One region of the Bradyrhizobium sp. Ken64 genome, then DNA from elsewhere that is predicted to be linked to it. Evidence: predicted binding sites of a transcription regulator. Region 1 holds the regulator's gene; each other region holds the start of a gene.
What was found. The regulator LexA, encoded in region 1, represses DNA repair genes until DNA is damaged. The targets are predictions, from matches to a motif close to TGTTCNNNNTGTGTTCNG.
Positions count from the first base shown of each region.

Region 2: the regulator LexA is predicted to act here: its motif matches at 1,231-1,248, upstream of AC0L2F_RS03460 (ImuA family protein).
Region 3: the regulator LexA is predicted to act here: its motif matches at 2,488-2,505, upstream of AC0L2F_RS13685 (ImuA family protein).

Region 1 covers NZ_JBVVPA010000003.1:172,329-178,261, forward strand. Annotated here, with positions in the region: gene AC0L2F_RS06675 (HAD family hydrolase) at 1-19, shown strand, start outside; gene AC0L2F_RS06680 (molybdopterin molybdotransferase MoeA) at 601-1,812, shown strand; gene lexA (transcriptional repressor LexA) at 1,989-2,690, shown strand; gene AC0L2F_RS06690 (hypothetical protein) at 3,154-3,588, shown strand; gene AC0L2F_RS06695 (ComEC/Rec2 family competence protein) at 3,727-5,933, opposite strand, start outside.
Region 2 covers NZ_JBVVPA010000002.1:46,036-51,968, forward strand. Annotated here, with positions in the region: gene AC0L2F_RS03455 (Y-family DNA polymerase) at 1-481, opposite strand, end outside; gene AC0L2F_RS03460 (ImuA family protein) at 378-1,166, opposite strand; gene AC0L2F_RS03465 (putative DNA modification/repair radical SAM protein) at 1,330-2,565, shown strand; gene AC0L2F_RS03470 (UdgX family uracil-DNA binding protein) at 2,565-4,007, shown strand; gene AC0L2F_RS03475 (inorganic phosphate transporter) at 4,106-5,734, shown strand; gene AC0L2F_RS03480 (M20 aminoacylase family protein) at 5,899-5,933, opposite strand, start outside.
Region 3 covers NZ_JBVVPA010000006.1:261,138-267,070, reverse strand. Annotated here, with positions in the region: gene AC0L2F_RS13695 (error-prone DNA polymerase) at 1-296, opposite strand, end outside; gene AC0L2F_RS13690 (DUF6504 family protein) at 293-1,711, opposite strand; gene AC0L2F_RS13685 (ImuA family protein) at 1,719-2,465, opposite strand; gene AC0L2F_RS13680 (PHP domain-containing protein) at 2,646-4,361, shown strand; gene AC0L2F_RS13675 (NUDIX hydrolase) at 4,386-4,868, shown strand; gene AC0L2F_RS13670 (DUF3606 domain-containing protein) at 5,004-5,177, shown strand; gene AC0L2F_RS13665 (hypothetical protein) at 5,291-5,488, shown strand; gene ligD (non-homologous end-joining DNA ligase) at 5,501-5,933, opposite strand, start outside.

The DNA.
Region 1 (5,933 bases):
GAGGGCATTGGGCATCTGACGACGATCCGTCGGCGCGAAGCCCATGGAAGTGCGCCCGACGGAACTAATTCGAAAGATTTTGGAACCAATCACTTTGTGCATTTTTATACAGAGTTCCCGGAACAGAATACCGTCTTCAGGAGTCTACAGCCCGTTGGGACTTCTACGAACGGGTGCATCACCGTGTTGGGCAAAAACTACCTCACTAGGCAGGCCTCTCTTCTCCTTGAATTCGCCAGGACAACTTCAGACTCGGACCTTTCCGCCAAGCTTGTGAGCAAGGCCGCCGACCTGAAATCCCAGGCCGATCCGCTGCCAGACAAAGACCAGGGGCCGAAGGCGCCCGACGTAACTCCCGGGCGGGCAGGGAGCTGATCAGTGGCGCTCGTCGTTCTCCTCTTGTCATGATTTTCGTCGCTTCCATGACCACTCTCCTGCCGATCCGTCACCTCGTGCCCCGACGCGCTTAATGCCGCCTTCCGGAACAATGTGAAGCGACGGGACGACTGCGCCCGCTGAGCCGTTTTTGCCTCCGCGCCCGCGCTCGGCTAGAAGACTTGCGGAACATTCGCCCGAACGTGCCGAGCAGGAGTTTTCGCCGTGGCCTTGATGCCGGTTTCTGACGCGCTTGCCGCGGTGCTGGCGGGTGCAGAGCCGCTGCCGGAAGACATGATTTCTCTCGACGAGGCCTACCATCGCGTGCTCGCGCGTGACGTCGCCGCGCGACGCACGCAGCCGCCGCAGGCGATGTCCGCGATGGACGGCTACGCGGTGCGCGCGGCCGATGCCGCGACGATCGATTCGGAGCTCACCGTCATCGGCGAAGTCGCGGCGGGCCGGCCGTTCGCGGGGACGGTCGGCGCCGGCGAGGCCGTGCGGATCTTCACCGGCGGCGTCGTTCCCGCTGGCGCGGACGCCGTCGTGATCCAGGAGGACACGGTCGCCGCCGGCAAGCGTATCACGATCAAGGAAGCCGCGATCGCCGGACGGCACATCCGCCGCGCCGGCGTTGATTTCCGCGAAGGCGACGTGCTCCTGCGCAAGGGAAGCCGTCTCACCGAGCGCGACCTCGCGCTCGCCGCTGGGATGAACCATCCGCACCTTGCCGTTTTCAGGCGTCCGAAGGTCGCCATTCTCGCCACCGGCGACGAGCTGGTGATGCCGGGCACCACGCCCGGCCACGGCCAGATCGTCTATTCCAACGGCTACGCCCTGCACGCGCTCGCCCGCAGCGAGGGCGCCGAGACCATCGACCTCGGGATTGCCGCCGACACGCTGGAGGCGACCACCGCCGGCATCCGCCGCGCCCGCGAGAGCGGCGCCGACATCCTGATCACGACCGGCGGCGCATCGGTCGGCGACCACGATCTAGTCCAGCAGGCACTGCGGGACGAAGGCATCGCGATGGCGTTCTGGAAGATCGCGATGCGGCCAGGCAAGCCGATGATGCACGGGCGACTCGGCGCAATGGGTGTGATCGGCCTGCCGGGCAATCCCGTGTCGTCCTACGTGTGCGCTTTCCTGTTCATGGTGCCGCTGATTCGCGCCCTGTCGGGCCGTTCGGTGATTCACCATCGCCGTGAACACGCCGTGCTCGGCCGCGACGTCGGCGCCAACGACCAGCGCGAGGACTATCTGCGGGCGCATCTGGAGGAGCGTGACGATGGCACACGCGTCGTTCTTCCCGTCAATCATCAGGACTCTTCGCTGCTTGCGAATCTCGCTGCAGCACAGGTACTTCTCGTGCGCGCACCATTCGCGCCGAAGGCCGAGACCGGCACGGCTTGCGAAGTGTTGCGGCTCCCCGTCTGACCGCCTCGGCAACGCGCGTTCCGCGACGTTTGCCTTGTTCACGGTAAATTAAGCAGTTGCGGAACATGTATCGAACATATAGTGTCCGTTCATGATTTGTTTCGAGCATGTGGCGGCTTATGGCCGAATTCTGCGTCTCGGAATCGGACGACATCAACCGGGGGACTTTGGTCGAGATGTTAACGCGCAAACAATACGAGCTTCTGCGATTCATCAGTGAACGTCTGAAGGAAAGCGGCGTACCGCCCTCCTTCGACGAGATGAAGGATGCGCTCGACCTGCGCTCGAAGTCGGGCATCCATCGCCTGATCACGGCGCTCGAGGAGCGTGGCTTCATCCGACGCCTGCCCAACCGCGCCCGCGCGATTGAAGTCATCAAGCTGCCGGAGCTCCAGGCGGCGGCCGGCAGCCGCCGCGGCTTCACGCCGAGCGTCATCGAGGGCAATCTCGGCAAGGTGCGTGCGGGCTCCAGCCTGCCCGCGGACGAGGGCGAACGTCCCGTGGCGGTGCCGGTGATGGGCCGCATCGCGGCCGGCACGCCGATCGAGGCATTGCAGACCCGCAGCCATACCATCAGCGTACCGCCTGACATGCTCGGCTCGGGCGAGCATTACGCGCTCGAAGTACGCGGTGATTCCATGGTCGAGGCCGGCATCCTCGACGGCGACATGGCGCTGATCCAGCGCAACGAGAGCGCTGATACCGGCGACATCGTGGTGGCGCTGATCGACGACGAGGAAGCGACGCTGAAGCGCTTCCGCCGTCGCGGCGCCTCGATCGCGCTCGAGCCCGCCAACGCAGCCTATGAGGTCCGCATCCTGCCGCCCAACCGGGTGAAGATTCAGGGCAAGCTGATCGGGCTTTACCGGAAGTACTGATAACGGAAGTACTTCATACCGGAAGTGCTTGGCGCCTCGCGCGCTTCCGATCTGCAGCGCCGGTCAGAGATTGGATCGGATGATCGTCCGCTCCGGCTGGATAGTCGTTCTGGTTCTGCACAGACTATCCGGCCCCTCCTCCGCCGCTGGCTCCTCGCGACGCCGACGAAGCGGTACCGCTTCAAACAGCACCGCTTCGCGGCTCGCGCGTTCGAGGAAACAACGACCAGCGGTCAAGTTCGACCGTTGCAGCCAAGCCGGCAATATTCGCGCATGCGCCTCCCGAATGCATCGCAAGGGGCTTTGTTCCTATTGAATTCGGGAAAGATAATGTGATCGCGGCCTGCAGAAACCAGCCGCAGATTTGCCCACAACCAAGCAGAGCGTTCGTGCTTCAACTCTGATAGAGGCCTGCGCCTCGATTGAGAGACGCGGGTTGCTATCCCAGCATGAGGAGCACCCGATGTGTGACTACAGCCTGCATGCCGTCGCGTCGCGCCCCGCCGAAGTCGGCGAGACGATCGTCACGACAAGCTTCCGCGGCACCTCGACGCGCGGCTTCGCCTCCGCAGCCGATCCGTCTGTTGCCGTCTGCCTGCTGCCGGGAACGGAGCTCGCCTTCGCCGACGACGTCCGCTACGACAATCGCTGGATCTGGACGCGCACCATCAATTCCCGCGTGGGCAAGTTCGGCAAGATCGATCCGCACGTTCCCGACCGCCATCATGACGCGATCGAATTCCCCGACGGCAAATACGTGCTGGTGACGCAGCTCGTCGAAGGCCAGCGAGCGACCGTGCTGCAACTGCCGGTGACTCAGTCGGTCACCGAGCGCGAGAACAAGGCGCAAATCATCGCCGACAGGCAGCCGACCGTCACGCACCTGCCGATCGGCTGACACAGCCGCCCTCCGGCTACGAGGTCGGAGGTCAGGATTGAATCGCCATCGCCGGCCGTGGCCGGCGAGAAGGTGTGGTTTGCGCCCGGCGAATCCGAGCGGATGCGCCAACCCACTGCATTGCTCCGCACCATCAGATCAATCGTCGGCCTGCAAGTCCGTCTCCGCGGGCGTTGCGTCCTTGATGCGGGACGCGGTCGCCTTCGGCGCAAGGCTGCCGTCGAAATCACCCTCACCGGCGCCGGCCGGCAACCAGGGGCGGCTCGTGCCTCTCGCCCTCACCGCCTGAACTACAAACCCGTCACCACGCTGCGTCAGCGCCAGGGCGCTCTGGCTGGCGAGCCGCTGCCGATCGACCACCATCGCCGCGCAATCGGACGGCGCGGGACGTGTCGTCACCACCAGCGCGGCCCGACTGCAATCGTCCGCGAGAGCGTCGACGCGCAGTGCCAGCGCGACCAGCCTCCCGTCGGCCAGTGGCGTCACGCAGCCGGATTCGTCACAGGACACGCCATCGGCCAGCGAGGCTCTGCCGGCATCGCGCGGATCGGCGTCGGCAGCGAGCCATTCCCTCAGCAGAAAGCTGTCCTTGTTGGTCCTGATCAGGTGCAGATATCCGTCCCTGCCCCGCACCGCGACGCTCGCGCCATCCCCGGCAATCAGGATGTCGGGCTGCCGCGCCGACAGTCCCCAGAGGATCGCTGCCAGCAGCACCAGGGCGCCGGACCAGCGCAGCGGCGTGCGCAACAAGCCCAGCACGATGATTCCCAGGCTCGCCGCGATCAGCGGCGCGATCCCGAACGCCGGGATGCGGCCGACCGCGCCCGGCAATGCCGCGACCCAGCGGGAGACCGCGACCATCCACTCGATGCCGATCCCCATCAGCCACCAGAACACGCTGTCCAGCCCGAACGGCGCAGCAAGCAGCCCCAACAGTCCCGCCGGCATCACCAGCGCCGAGACCACCGGCATCGCGCCGAGATTGGCGAGCACGCCGAACGGCGTGACACGGTGGAAATGGAACGCGGCATAGGGCGTAGTCGCAAGTCCCGCAATCAGCGAGGCCATGAACAGCATCGCGATCTCGCGGCCACCCCACATCGCAATGCGCGCGGTCGCCGAATGGTCCGGCGAGGCAAACAAATTGGGCATGCCGATCTGCACCAGCGCCACCAGCCCCAGCGTTGCCGCAAACGACATCTGAAAACTCGGATGCACCAGCGCTTCCGGCGCGACCGCCAGCACGATCTGCGCGGCGACAGCCAACGTGCGGAAGGTGATGGCACGGCGATCGACCATCACCGCGATCAGCACCACCGCCGTCATGAAGAACGACCTTTGCGTTGCGACCTCCGCGCCCGACAGCAGCAGGTAGAACGCGGCGGCGACCAGCGCGGCGGCGGCCGACCATTTCTTGATGGCGAAGCCGGCCGCCAATCCCGGAACCAAAGCGAGCAGCGCGCGCACCGCGAAGAACACGACACCGGCCACGACGGCCATGTGATAACCGGAGATCGAGAGCACGTGGCCGAGACCGGAGATGAACATCGCGTCGTTGACGGGCGTGGTGATCGCATCGCGTCGCCCGGTGAGCAGCGCGGTCGCGATCGCCCGGTTGTCGCCGTCGAGCGTCGCCCGGATGCGGGCATCGATCGCATCGCGCAAGCCTTGCATGAAGGCCGCATAACGCAGCCGCAAGCCGGCGGTCTCAGGGGGCGCCGCCACCGTGATGGCGCCCATTGCGAAGCCGGAGGCGCCGATGCCCTGGAAGAACATGTCGCGCGAAAAGTCGTAACTGCCAGGCCGCACCGGCGCGAGCGGCGGCATCAGCCGCGCCTTCAGCTGAACGAAGCTGCCTACCTCCGGCGCGGTGCCCTTGCGGACCGACAGGCGCACGCGCTCGAGCCTGACGTCGCTGCGCTGCGCCTCCATCGCGGTGACGCGCAGCACAAAACGATCTGTACGCTCGCGAATGTCGCGGGCCTCGACGAAGCCCGACAACGACACCGAATAGAGCGCCTTTGCCAGCACGGGGTGGGCGATGCGCGCCGTCTTCCAGGTCGCGACGGCAAAGCCGGCCGCGACCGCCGCGATCATGATGGCCGGGGCGAACAACCGGCTCCGCCGCAACAGAGCCGCGCCAAGCAGGAGCGCGACGGCGCTCGTGGCAACGACCCACAGCACCGGCTCATGATCTGCGGAGAAATAAAGCGCGATGCCGCAGCCAAACGCCACGGGCACCCACGGCAACAGCCGCCCGGCGCCAGCCTCGGCGCGTAGCCACGCGCGGAGGGTCTCGGCCAGCGATGTCCAGAGGTCGAGGCCTGCAGCCGCAAGGCCGCCCG
Region 2 (5,933 bases), on a different contig from region 1:
TGCGCGCGCAGACCGAGGTGCCGGCGATCGCCGCGCTGACGGCAAAGCCCTGGCGATCGAGGGCACGGACAAGGGTTTGCAACAGCGCAGCCTCGCCGCCAAACAGATGCGCGCAGCCGGTGATGTCGAGAAACAGCCCGTGTGGCGGATCGAGCGCCACCAGCGGCGTGAAGCGGTCGCACCAGTCGGCGATGTCGCCGATCGTCTTCGCATCAGCCACGGCATCGGCGTCGAACACCTTTAGATCCGGACACATCGCCCGGGCATTGGCCAGGGGCTGGCCGATATACAGACCGAGGCGCTCGGCGGCGTCGTCCAGCGCATGGATCACCAACGCGTTGCTGTCCTTGATGACGACGATGCTCGGATCATTGGTTCTACCCAGCCCGACGCCGTCGAAGAACCGCTGGATCCGGTCGATGGGCAGGCGCGGCAGCCACAGGCTGAGGATACGCCGACGATTCAGAGAACTGGCACTCATCACATTTCCATTCCATGATCCACCGGCCGCAGGGGCCATGACGATTGCGCAGGAGCTCGGCATCGAAGCGCGGCGCGCCCCAGGCACTCCACACCGGCCCCGGCGGCGAATGCGCCGCGCGAAGCATCCATCTGGTCTCGGCGGTCGAGGGCAAGGGTTGCGCGGCCATCCGCAGCAGCAAACCGGTGACACCGGAAGATTGCGCAGCCAGCGTCAGCTTGCGGCTCGCTACGAGATCGAACTGCCTGGTCTCACCCCAGAGCTCGAGCACGACCGCGCCCAGCGCGTCGCAGGCGAGCGCATCGGCCGACGTGCGCAGGGCACTCTCCACGTCGGCAGCGCGTACCATCACCATGCGGCGCGGATCGAGACCGATCTCGGCGAGCCCGCTCATCGACAGCGCACCGGTTTCAATGTCTGAAAAATCCTGCCGCACCCACAGCAGTGGCTTGCGCACCGTCACGCGCCCCGCAAGGCCGGTGACAAAGCCGGTCGCGGCTGCGCCCTGGCGTCCTTCGCAAAATACCTCGTGGATTGCCGCGCGCGCGAGCCCGCCCTTCAGCGCGCTGTCGGCCTCGCTATGGCCGAGCGCGACACGGTCACGATGATGCACGACCTCCGCCGTCTCGATGCGCTCGATCTGGCCGCGCAAGGCTGCAAGCGCGCTTGTTCGTGCGCCGCTCATATACGCCGCTCCTCAAGGGTGATTGCCGATGGCTCTCAAAAAGAGAACCAGCGGCTAGCTCATTTGTTCATGATATGTTCTAATATAAAGCTAACGACGCCCCGGGAGTCAATCGAATTGGCGGGCCTTGGGATTCATGAGCTGAATCAAAGGGATTCCAACTATGGACGTGCAACGCAAGCTGGAAATCCTGGCGGACGCCGCCAAGTACGACGCGTCCTGCGCCTCCAGCGGCACCGAGAGGCGGGATTCCAGCGACGGCAAGGGCATGGGCTCGACTGCGCCCGGCATGGGCATTTGCCATTCCTACGCGCCGGACGGCCGCTGCATCTCGCTGCTCAAAGTGCTGCTGACCAACGCCTGCAATTACGATTGCCTCTATTGCGTCAACCGCGCCTCTTCCAATGTGCCGCGTGCCCGCTTCACCATCGACGAAGTGGTCAAGCTGACGCTCGACTTCTACCGGCGCAATTACATCGAGGGGCTGTTTCTCTCCTCCGGCATCATCCGCAACCCCGACTACACCATGGAGCAGGTGGTGAGCGTTGCGCGCAAACTGCGCGAGGAGCATCACTTCCGCGGCTACATCCATCTCAAGACTATCCCCGAGGCCGACGATGCATTGATCTCCGAGGCCGGCAAATATGCCGACCGTCTCTCCATCAACATCGAGATGCCGCAGGAGACGAGCCTACAGCAATTCGCGCCCGAGAAAGACGTGCGCGCGATCCGCCGCACCATGGGCCGGCTGCGGCTGAAGCTGGACGAGGCCGAGGAAAGCCGCAGCGCGAAGACGAAAGCCAAGCCGCAGCGCTTCGCGCCGGCCGGCCAGAGCACGCAGATGATCGTCGGCGCCGACGCGGCCTCCGACCACACCATCCTCCACACCAGCGCCAATCTCTACGGTTCATATCGGCTGAGGCGCGTCTATTATTCCGCGTTCAGCCCGATCCCCGATGCCAGTCGCGCGCTGCCTCTGCGCGCGCCGCCCTTGCTGCGCGAGCACCGACTCTATCAGGCCGATTGGCTGATGCGGTTCTACGGCTTCGACGTCGGGGAGATCGTCGACGACAGCGCGATGCTGCCGCTCGACATCGATCCAAAACTCGCCTGGGCGCTGCGCCACCGCGACCGCTTCCCGCTCGACGTCAACCGCGCCAGCCGCGAGGAATTGTTGCGCGTGCCGGGCTTCGGCACCAAGGCGGTCGAGCGCATCATCGCGGCGCGCCGCACGACCACGATCCGTGTCGCCGATCTCGCGCGGCTGCATGTGCCCCGCAACAAGGCGCTGCCGTTCATCGTCCTCAGCGATCACCGGCCTGCGCCGCATCGCCTCGACGAGGCACGGCTGATCGAACGGTTCAAGCCGAAGGCAACACAACTGGGATTTGGCTTCTGATGCAGTACATCACCCTCGATAGCGAAACCGATTTCGACGGCTGGCGCAAAGCCGCGCGTAGCCTCGTGCTTCATCAGGTGAAACCGGCCGATGTCACCTGGGCCGTGCAGGGCGGCGAAGCGGAGCTGTTCGCGACGCCCTCGCCGTCTCCGCTGCCGGCGGCTGGCGACGGCACCTTCAACGTGCCTGCAAAATTCGTCGAGCTCGCCAAGGCCGCGATCCTGCATCGCGATCCCGAGCGTTTCGCGATCCTCTATCGCCTGCTGTTTCGGCTGAAGAACAATCACGATCTCACCGAGGTCGCGACCGATGCCGATGTCGCGCAAGTCATGGCCATGGCAAAGGCGGTCTACCGCGACGAGCACAAGATGCATGCCTTCGTGCGCTTCCGCGAGATCGGCAGGGAACGTGAAGCACACTACGTTGCGTGGTTCGAGCCGGAGCATCACATCGTCGAGCTCGCCGCGCCGTTCTTCGCCAAGCGCTTTGCCGACATGCCCTGGTCGATCCTGACGCCGGACCTCTGCGCGCATTGGGATGGCCATGCGCTCTCGTTCACATCAGGCGTCAGCAAGAGCGAGGCGCCGAGCGAAGACCGGCTGGAGGACACCTGGCGGCGCTACTACGCCAGCATCTTCAATCCCGCCCGCCTGAAGGTGAAGGCGATGCAAACGGAAATGCCGAAGAAATATTGGAGGAACCTGCCCGAGGCTTCGATCATTAAGCCTCTGATCGAGGATGCCGAGCGCATGACCGGCGCCATGATCGCCAATGCCGCAACCGATCCGCACAAGCCTCAAAAGCGGCCGGAGGCTCCGATGAAACGCAAGACCGCTATCGACGATCTCGAAGCGCTCCGCGAGGAGGCCGCCCACTGCCGCGCCTGCCATCTCTACAAGGACGCCACCCAGACCGTGTTCGGCGAGGGTCCGAAGTCCGCCAATATCATGCTGGTCGGCGAGCAGCCCGGCGACAAGGAAGACCTCGCGGGCCATCCCTTCGTCGGTCCGGCCGGCCAGATGCTCGACAAGGCACTGCAGGAGGCCGGCGTCGACCGCAAGAAGGTCTATGTCACCAACGCGGTGAAACACTTCAAATTCGTGCCGCGCGGCAAAATCCGCCTGCATCAGAAGCCGAACACGCCGGAGATAAAGGCCTGCCGGCAGTGGTACGAGCGGGAAGTCTCCGTCATCCAGCCCGATCTCATCGTCGCGATGGGCGCGACCGCCGCGCAGAGCGTGTTCGGCAAGATCACCCCGATCGGAAAGAACCGTGGCCGGCTCATAGACCTGCCCGACGGTTACAAGGCGCTGGTGACGGTGCACCCGTCCTATCTGCTGCGGCTGCCCGATCCGGAAGCCAAGGCGCTGGAATATCAGCGCTTTGTCGAAGACCTGAAGATCGTCGCCGGTTTGCAGAAGAAAGCCGCGCGCGCCGCCTGAATACGAGCGGGAAAACGGCTTTCAAGCCTCGGTTGTCATCCAGCCTTCAAATCCATCGAGGACAATAGCCCTTACAGAAAGTTAAGGGGCGTTCAGACATGACCGATGTTGCATTCGACCGCGCGGTAGCCGATCCCGCGCCGATCCAGCCGGCCTCGCGGCCAAATCTCGACAAGGGCTTCAATCCGCTGACGATGATCCTGTTCTTCGGCATCCTTGCCGCGGGCCTGCTCTATGTGGCCTACAGCATCTATGCCGACGTCGATGCGACCGGCACCAGGGTCACGAGCTACCTGCCCTTCATCCTCCTGTTCGTCGCGCTCTTGATCGCGCTCGGCTTCGAGTTCGTCAACGGCTTCCACGACACCGCCAACGCGGTCGCGACCGTGATCTACACCCACTCGCTGCCGGCCGAAGTTGCGGTGATGTGGTCGGGCTTCTTCAACTTCCTCGGCGTGTTGCTCTCGTCCGGCGCGGTCGCCTTCGGCATCGTCTCGCTGCTGCCGGTCGAGCTGATCCTGCAAGTCGGCTCCAGCGCCGGTTTCGCGATGGTGTTCGCGCTGCTGATCGCCGCGATCCTTTGGAACCTCGGCACCTGGTACTTCGGCCTGCCGGCCTCCTCCTCGCACACGCTGATCGGCTCGATCATCGGCGTCGGCGTCGCCAACGCGCTGATGCGCGGCCGCGACGGCACCTCGGGCGTGGACTGGGGCAAGGCCACCGAGATCGGCTATGCGCTTCTGCTGTCGCCGCTGGTCGGCTTCGTCTGCGCCGCCGGCCTGCTGCTGCTGCTCAAGCTGATCATCAAGAACCCAGCGCTCTATGCCGCCCCCGAGGGTAACAAAGCCCCGCCAATCTGGATTCGCGGCCTGCTGATCCTGACCTGCACCGGCGTCAGCTTCGCCCACGGTTCGAACGACGGCCAGAAGGGCATGGGCCTGATCATGCTGATCCTGATCGGCACCGTGCCCACGGCCTATGCGCTCAACCGCGCCTTGCCGGAGTCGCAGGTCGCCCAGTTCGCGAAGGTCTCGGAAGCCGCCTCCAAGGTGGTTGCGGCCAAGGGCGCCGGTCACGCGATCATCGGCGATCCCCGTCCCGTGGTGACGCAGTACATCACCTCGCACCACATCAGCGAAGGCACCTATCCCTCGCTGTCGGTGCTGGTGAAGGATGTCGGCGAGCAGGTCGCGAAATACGGTTCGCTGAACAAGGTGCCGGCGGAAGTCGTCGGCAACACCCGCAACGACATGTACCTGACCTCGGAAGCGATCCGCTTCCTGATGAAGGACAAGGAAAACGACCTCAGCAAGGAAGAGGTCGCGACCTTGAACGCCTACAAGGGCGGGCTCGACAGCGCGACCAAGTTCATCCCGACCTGGGTGAAGGTCGCGGTCGCCATCGCGCTCGGCCTCGGCACCATGATCGGCTGGAAGCGCATCGTCGTCACCGTCGGTGAGAAGATCGGCAAGACCCATCTCACCTACGCGCAGGGTGCCTCCGCCGAGCTCGTCGCCGCCGCCACGATCGGCGCCGCCGACGTGTTCGGCCTGCCGGTCTCGACCACCCACGTGCTGTCGTCCGGCGTCGCCGGCACCATGGCCGCGAACGGTTCAGGTCTCCAGGTCGCCACCATCAGGAACATGGTGATGGCCTGGGTGCTGACCTTGCCGGTCGCGATCCTGTTGTCAGGCACGCTGTACGTGATCTTCTCGCGGATCTTCTGAGCTCTTTCCCTCTCCCCGTTCTTACGGGGAGAGGGTCAGGGTGAGGGGCTGCTTCCGCGATCGCGGTGAGAGACGGACTCGCGGAGAGTCCCCCTCACCCGGAATTCAAGCTGCGCTTGAATTCCGACCTCTCCCCGCAAGCGGGGCGAGGTGAAGTAAGAGCCTTACGACGCCGCGAGCGACTCCTCGACCAGCTTGA
Region 3 (5,933 bases), on a different contig from region 1:
GCGCGTGATTTGCCAAGGGTAAGGAGGCGGCAGAGCCTGCCATATGCTGCGCGGTCAGTCGGATAAACGAGGATCGACGGAAAGTCTTCAAGATCGAGACGGCAGCCCACGATAAGGCGCACGCCCGTGACGCTCGCGGCTTCATAAGCGCGCACAACGCCCGCCAGCGAATTGCGGTCGACGACTGCCATGGCTTCGATGCCGAGGGTAGCGGCAGTGGAGAACAGGTCTTCCGCGCTTGAGACGCCGCGCAGAAACGAGAAATGGCTTGTGGCCTGGAGTTCGGCATATTTCATGCCTCACCCAGCCCATGCAGCCACCATTTTCCGCCAGCCTGCGCAGGCGCGTCGCGAAACAGCCAGAAGCGCTCGCCAGTCTCGTTTTCGACGCGGTAATATTCCCGCTGCATGCCGAGCTCCTGATCTGAGAGCCACCACTCGCCCAGAATGCGTTCCGGCCCGTCGGCGCGGGCAATCTTGTGCCGGGTTTTGCGCCAGACAAAGAAAAGCGGCGGGCTGTCCGGGACCTCGGCGACAGCCTGGACTTGTTCGGGCGGTGCGAGAAGCCGCGCGGGCCGCGGCAGATCGCGCGGCCAGGACGCACCGTCCATCTTCTCCGTCGGGGCGATACGCCGTGTCGAGCGCTCGGGAATATCGCTCTCGACAGGTGAGAGGCGGTAGACGCGCTCGTTCCCAAGCCGCACGCGGAGCGTATCGACGAGCTGGCTGATATCGGCTTCCGCGCGGCCATCGCCGACATGACTGCCGACAATCTGGCGCTCGGTAAGAGCTTCCACCCAGGAGGCGGTAAGGGTTGCTTCCTCGATGCCAAAGCCCGGCTCGACAAGGACAAGCCGTTCGGACAAAAGCTTCGTCAGATGCTTCGCGTCGCGGTTTGGCCGAGAGGTGCCGATGCGGATGGCCTGTGCGATATTATCCACCCGCTGGAACACCATATCGAGACGGCGCGCACCGACACCGCGCGCGGCAAGGTCAACCATGAGCTTGTCGCACAGCAATGCGAGCACCCGCTCAAGATCATCGGGATTACCGATAGGCTCGACGAACCTGATGGTCATGCGCGGCACCTCGCGGGCGATAAGCGGCGCGAGCACCTCAACACTTGCGCCAAGCGCCTGATCGAGGCGCAGAAGGACGTCACCGGAAAACCGCTGGCGGAGCGAGGACCGGGGCAGCGCGGCAAGCTGGGCGATGCGCTCGACGCCCACCTCCCGGAGGCTGATGACATCGCGCCCCGAAATTCTCAGGGCAGCGACGGGAAGCCCCCCGAGTGCATCCGAGCTGCGCCCCTGCGAAACAATCTCCTCCTTCCCGAAATGCGCCACTGCCCACGCACAGCCGGGCGTGTCGGCGATTGCAACACGGGCTTTAAGATGCGCGGATGACAGGCGCGCATGAAGGTCTACAAGAAGCGCGGCCTCACCTTTGAACAGATGCGATGAACCGGCAACGTCGATAAAGATGGTGTCCGGCGGCGCTGGCGTGACAAGCGGTGAATAACGCGAGCACCAGTGTCCGAGCCGCGCAAGCGCGGCTTCATCCTCCTCCGGCTTCGCCTCCTCGACCAGAAGATCCGGCACGAGCGTTTGCGCGTGCGCAACCGTCATGCCTGCAGCAAGTTTGAGCTTGCGCGCGGCGTCATCAGCCGACGCGAGCACGCGGCGGCTGCCGTCCTGGATCGCCGTGACCATCGGCCGCTCACGCGGTGGATCGCCGCCGTTCCTCCGCCGAATCTGATCGGTAGGGAACGTCGGCAGGAAGAGCGCAACGACCCTCCGCATTGCATGCCTCCAAAATCCAGTCTTTAGGCGATGCGCCCCTGCATCGCATAAGTTCAACATGCCAGAGCGGGCGGCCCATCCTGATCGGGTCGATACGCGTCGGCGGCGCAGGAGAGATGCTCCAGCGCGTCATCGCGGCGTTATTCTCGGTAAGGTGCTCGGCAGAGCGCCTGATGATAAGGCACGGCACGGCGGAGGTCTCCGCGGCAAGCTGCAGCCGCCGTGACGGCGTAAGAGGCAGGCGCTTCAGTTCACCGACAACGCCCGCGAGGCCGCGCATGCGCAGCCCTTCTTCCATCGCAGGCAGGATCTCCGCGTCCTTGTAAGTTTCACAAAATATGATGCGGTCAGGATGCAGCCCGACGCGGGCAAGCGCGGGTGCGAAGAGGTCGCGGCTGTGCAGGCACCACAGGACCGGACCCGTGAGTCGCGCGAGAATGCCGGCGGCGAATAGCACGGCGCTTGCCGCATAATGTCCGCGGACGCCGACTTCACTGAACTCATGGAGCGCGCCGAGCGCGAGACCGCCGCCGGGCAGCGCCGCGTCGATGTCCTCGATACCGAACGGCAAGACCTCCTGGGGCGCAGCTGCGTCACCAGCAGCCGTCATCATCCGGCGAAGCTCGGCCAAAGAAACAGAAGATGGATTGGCCGCGCTTGCCATAACTTGTTTGTCCTCCTAATACTAGAACAAATAGTGAACACGTTCGGTTGCCATCGAGTCAATGAATTTTGGTGAGGCATTGATTCAGCTGGATTTTTGCGTTCGGCGGAAACGGTCGATAGCAGTCTGGGACGGGCGGGGCTGGAACCGCAAAAACCTCCCGTCGTTTGACTTACAGTCATGGCCAAAACCGACACGCAGACAGTCATCCGCCTCCTCCGCGAGTATGCGCTGAGGTCGTCGCTGCGCGGCGGCAACCCATACCGCGCGAAAGCTTATCTGCGCGCAGCGGAAAGCCTGTCCGCGCTCTCGCAACCGCTCGCCCGCATTATCTCAGCCGGCACGCTCACTGACATTCCGGGTATCGGCGATGCCATCGCGGACATCGTCACCAAGCTTCACGAAACAGGATCGCATCCCAGCCTCGACAAGCTGCGCAAGGAAGTGCCTGAGGGCCTCCTGGAATTATTCGCCATCCCCGGCATCCGTCCCGAGAAGATCCTGAAGCTGCACCAGGAGCTCGGTATCTCCTCGCTCGCAGAACTTGAGACAGCCGCGAAGGAGGACCGTATCCGCAGTGTGAAGGGCCTTGGCGCCGCACTGCAGACTAAGATCCTGCAGAACCTTGAAATCGCCCGCAGCGGAGAAACGCAGCTTCATCTGCACAAGGCGGCGGCTCTCCTTGAGCATTCGGTTGCGACGGTCAAACAGGAGCATCCTGAATATCCGCGTGTGGAGATCGCAGGAGATTTTCGCAGAGGATGCGAGCTCGTCACCAGGCTTGCGCTCGTCGCGGAAGCAAAGAAACCGCAGGCGCTTGAGGAGCCGTCCGGCGGGCTGCAGCTCGTCGTCACCGACAAGAAGCGCTTCGGCGCAAGCCTTCTCGACGCGACGGGATCGGCGGAGCATCTGGAGCAGCTGAAGAAATACGCTTCCGGCAAAGGCTTCGATCTCAAACCCGACGGGCTCTACCGGGGCAGAAAGCTGATCGCCTCGTCAACCGAACAGGATATTTACAAAGCCCTTGGCCTGCAGTTTATCGAGCCCGAACTGCGTGAAGGCCGGGGCGAGATTGAGCAGGCCGCGAAGCATAAACTGCCCTCCCTCGTGGGCGATGAGGATTTGCGCGGCATCCTGCATTCCCACACGACAGCCTCAGACGGCACCGAGACGCTTGAAGCGATGGCGGAAGCCACGCGCAAGCGCGGCTTCGAGTATTACGGCGTCGCCGATCATTCGCAGTCCGCGCATTACGCAGGCGGGCTTTCCTTAGAGGAAATCGCGGAGCAGCACCGTGAGGCCGACCGGCTGAACAAGCGCTACGGGGGCAAATTCCGCATCCTGAAAGGGATCGAGGCTGACATACTCGCGGACGGCTCGCTCGATTATCCGGACGATATCCTGGAAGACTTCGATTTTGTGGTTGCGAGCGTTCACAGCCGGTTCAAACTGCCGAAGAAGGAACAGACCGAGCGCATTCTGAAAGCGATCAAAAATCCACATACGACGATTATCGGACATATGACCGGACGACAGCTGCAGCGCCGTCCGGGATACGACGTGGACATCGACAAGATTCTAAAGGCCTGCGCGAAACACGGCGTAGCGGTTGAAATCAATGCGCATCCGTGGCGCCTCGACCTTGACTGGCGGTGGCATCAGAAAGCGCTCGGCTATGGTTGCATATTCAGCATCAATCCCGACGCCCATTCCATCCGGGAGCTCGACCACATGCACTGGGGCGTCGAGATGGCCCGCAAGGGCGGCGTGCCGGCCGATCGCGTCCTGAATGCCATGCCCATTCCGAAACTGCTTGCGCATCTCTCGAAACGAAAACGCGCGACTGCAAAAGGCTCTCGCCGCCGCGCGCCGTCGCGGGAAGCTACCGTGCGATAGATGGGCAGCTCGCGCGCAGTATCATTGCCAAAGACTAGCGCAGGCATTCTCCTGTTCCGGCGCAATCGGGGAAGTGTGGAAGTTCTCCTCGGGCATCCGGGCGGACCGTTCTGGAAGAAAAAGGATCATGGCGCCTGGAGCATTCCGAAGGGCCTGATCTCGTTCGGCGAAGCGCCGCTCGATGCAGCTAAACGGGAATTCGAGGAAGAGACGGGGCACAGGCCCCGCGGAGAGTTCACCCCGCTTGGCGAGGCAAAACAGCCGGGCGGCAAAACCGTTCATGTCTGGGCCGCGGAGGACGACTGGAATCCGGATGAGCTCAAGAGCAACATGTTTGAAATGGAATGGCCGCCGCATTCAGGCAGGCTTCAGAGCTTTCCCGAGCTGGATCGTGCCGGGTGGTTCGACATCGCAGAAGCCCGTGAGAAAATCCTGAAGGGCCAAGCCATATTTCTTGACCGGCTCGTGGAAGGGGCGCGGTCGCACCAGCCGACAGCGGAACTGTAATTCGACACAAACGTTGTTCCGCATCTTAACAGGAGGCTCAAATGGGATTCGGCAAAGGCGCACTTCTCTGGCTTATCGGAATTCCGCTTCCGATCATCCTCCTTCTCGCCCTCTTCATGCATCACTGAGGCGGCTATGTCCGGTTTGACGCACAAGATCCAGCCGGACCGCAGCAAGATCAACCTGCATGATCGCAAGGAGCTCGATTACTGGCTCAGGCATTTCCACGTTTCGCAGCAGGACCTGCAAAACGCCGTGGACAAAGTAGGAAATTCGGCGGCCGCCGTCCGCAAGGAGCTGGCAGTCTAGCCGAGCGCGTGCGGTATACTCGCGATCTTCTGGAGCGAGGCCCGCGCGCTGCGCTCATGTTGAACGGCTCATTTTTTTTGTTGGGGCGAGCCCGTTTGCGCGAGGATTTGAAAATGGCACATTCCTTCCGGCATGCCGGGCTTCGATCCGTCAGAGCCGGCATTCTTCACGACCGTCTTACCGATACCAGGCAGACATGGACCGGTGACGACGTGGAAGACTTCAAGAGCAATTCGAGGGCGCTGCCGGACGGCGCCATTGCATGGCGGGATTTCGAATTCGACGGCTGGGGCAACGTGCTCGGCGGCTGACAGATCTGCACCTTACGAGCGAGGCTTCTCGCGCTCCAGGACGACATCCTTCGCCTGCTTGTCTGTTCTCAGCCCGAGATAAACGGGATGCCGCATCTCTCCTGAACTTGTCCATTCGGTAAACTTTATTTCAGCGACGAGCTCCGGCTTGACCCAGGTGGTGACCGCTTCATCCTTTACCTTCTTGCCGAAAGGCGATTTGACGGTCTTCAGCTTGATAAGTTTTTTGTGGAGCTCTTCCAAGGTTTCATGACTGAAGCCCGTCCCGACATGGCCGATATAACGCCAGCCGTTGCCTTCGCGCAGCGCGAGCGTCAGCGCCCCGAAAAAAGGCCGCGTCTTCCGCGGGGCCGTAAACCCCGCTATGACTGCTTCCTGGCGTTTCGACGTCTTTATCTTGAGCCAGTCATTGGTTCGCGCGCCTGACAGGTATTTGCTGTCGGCG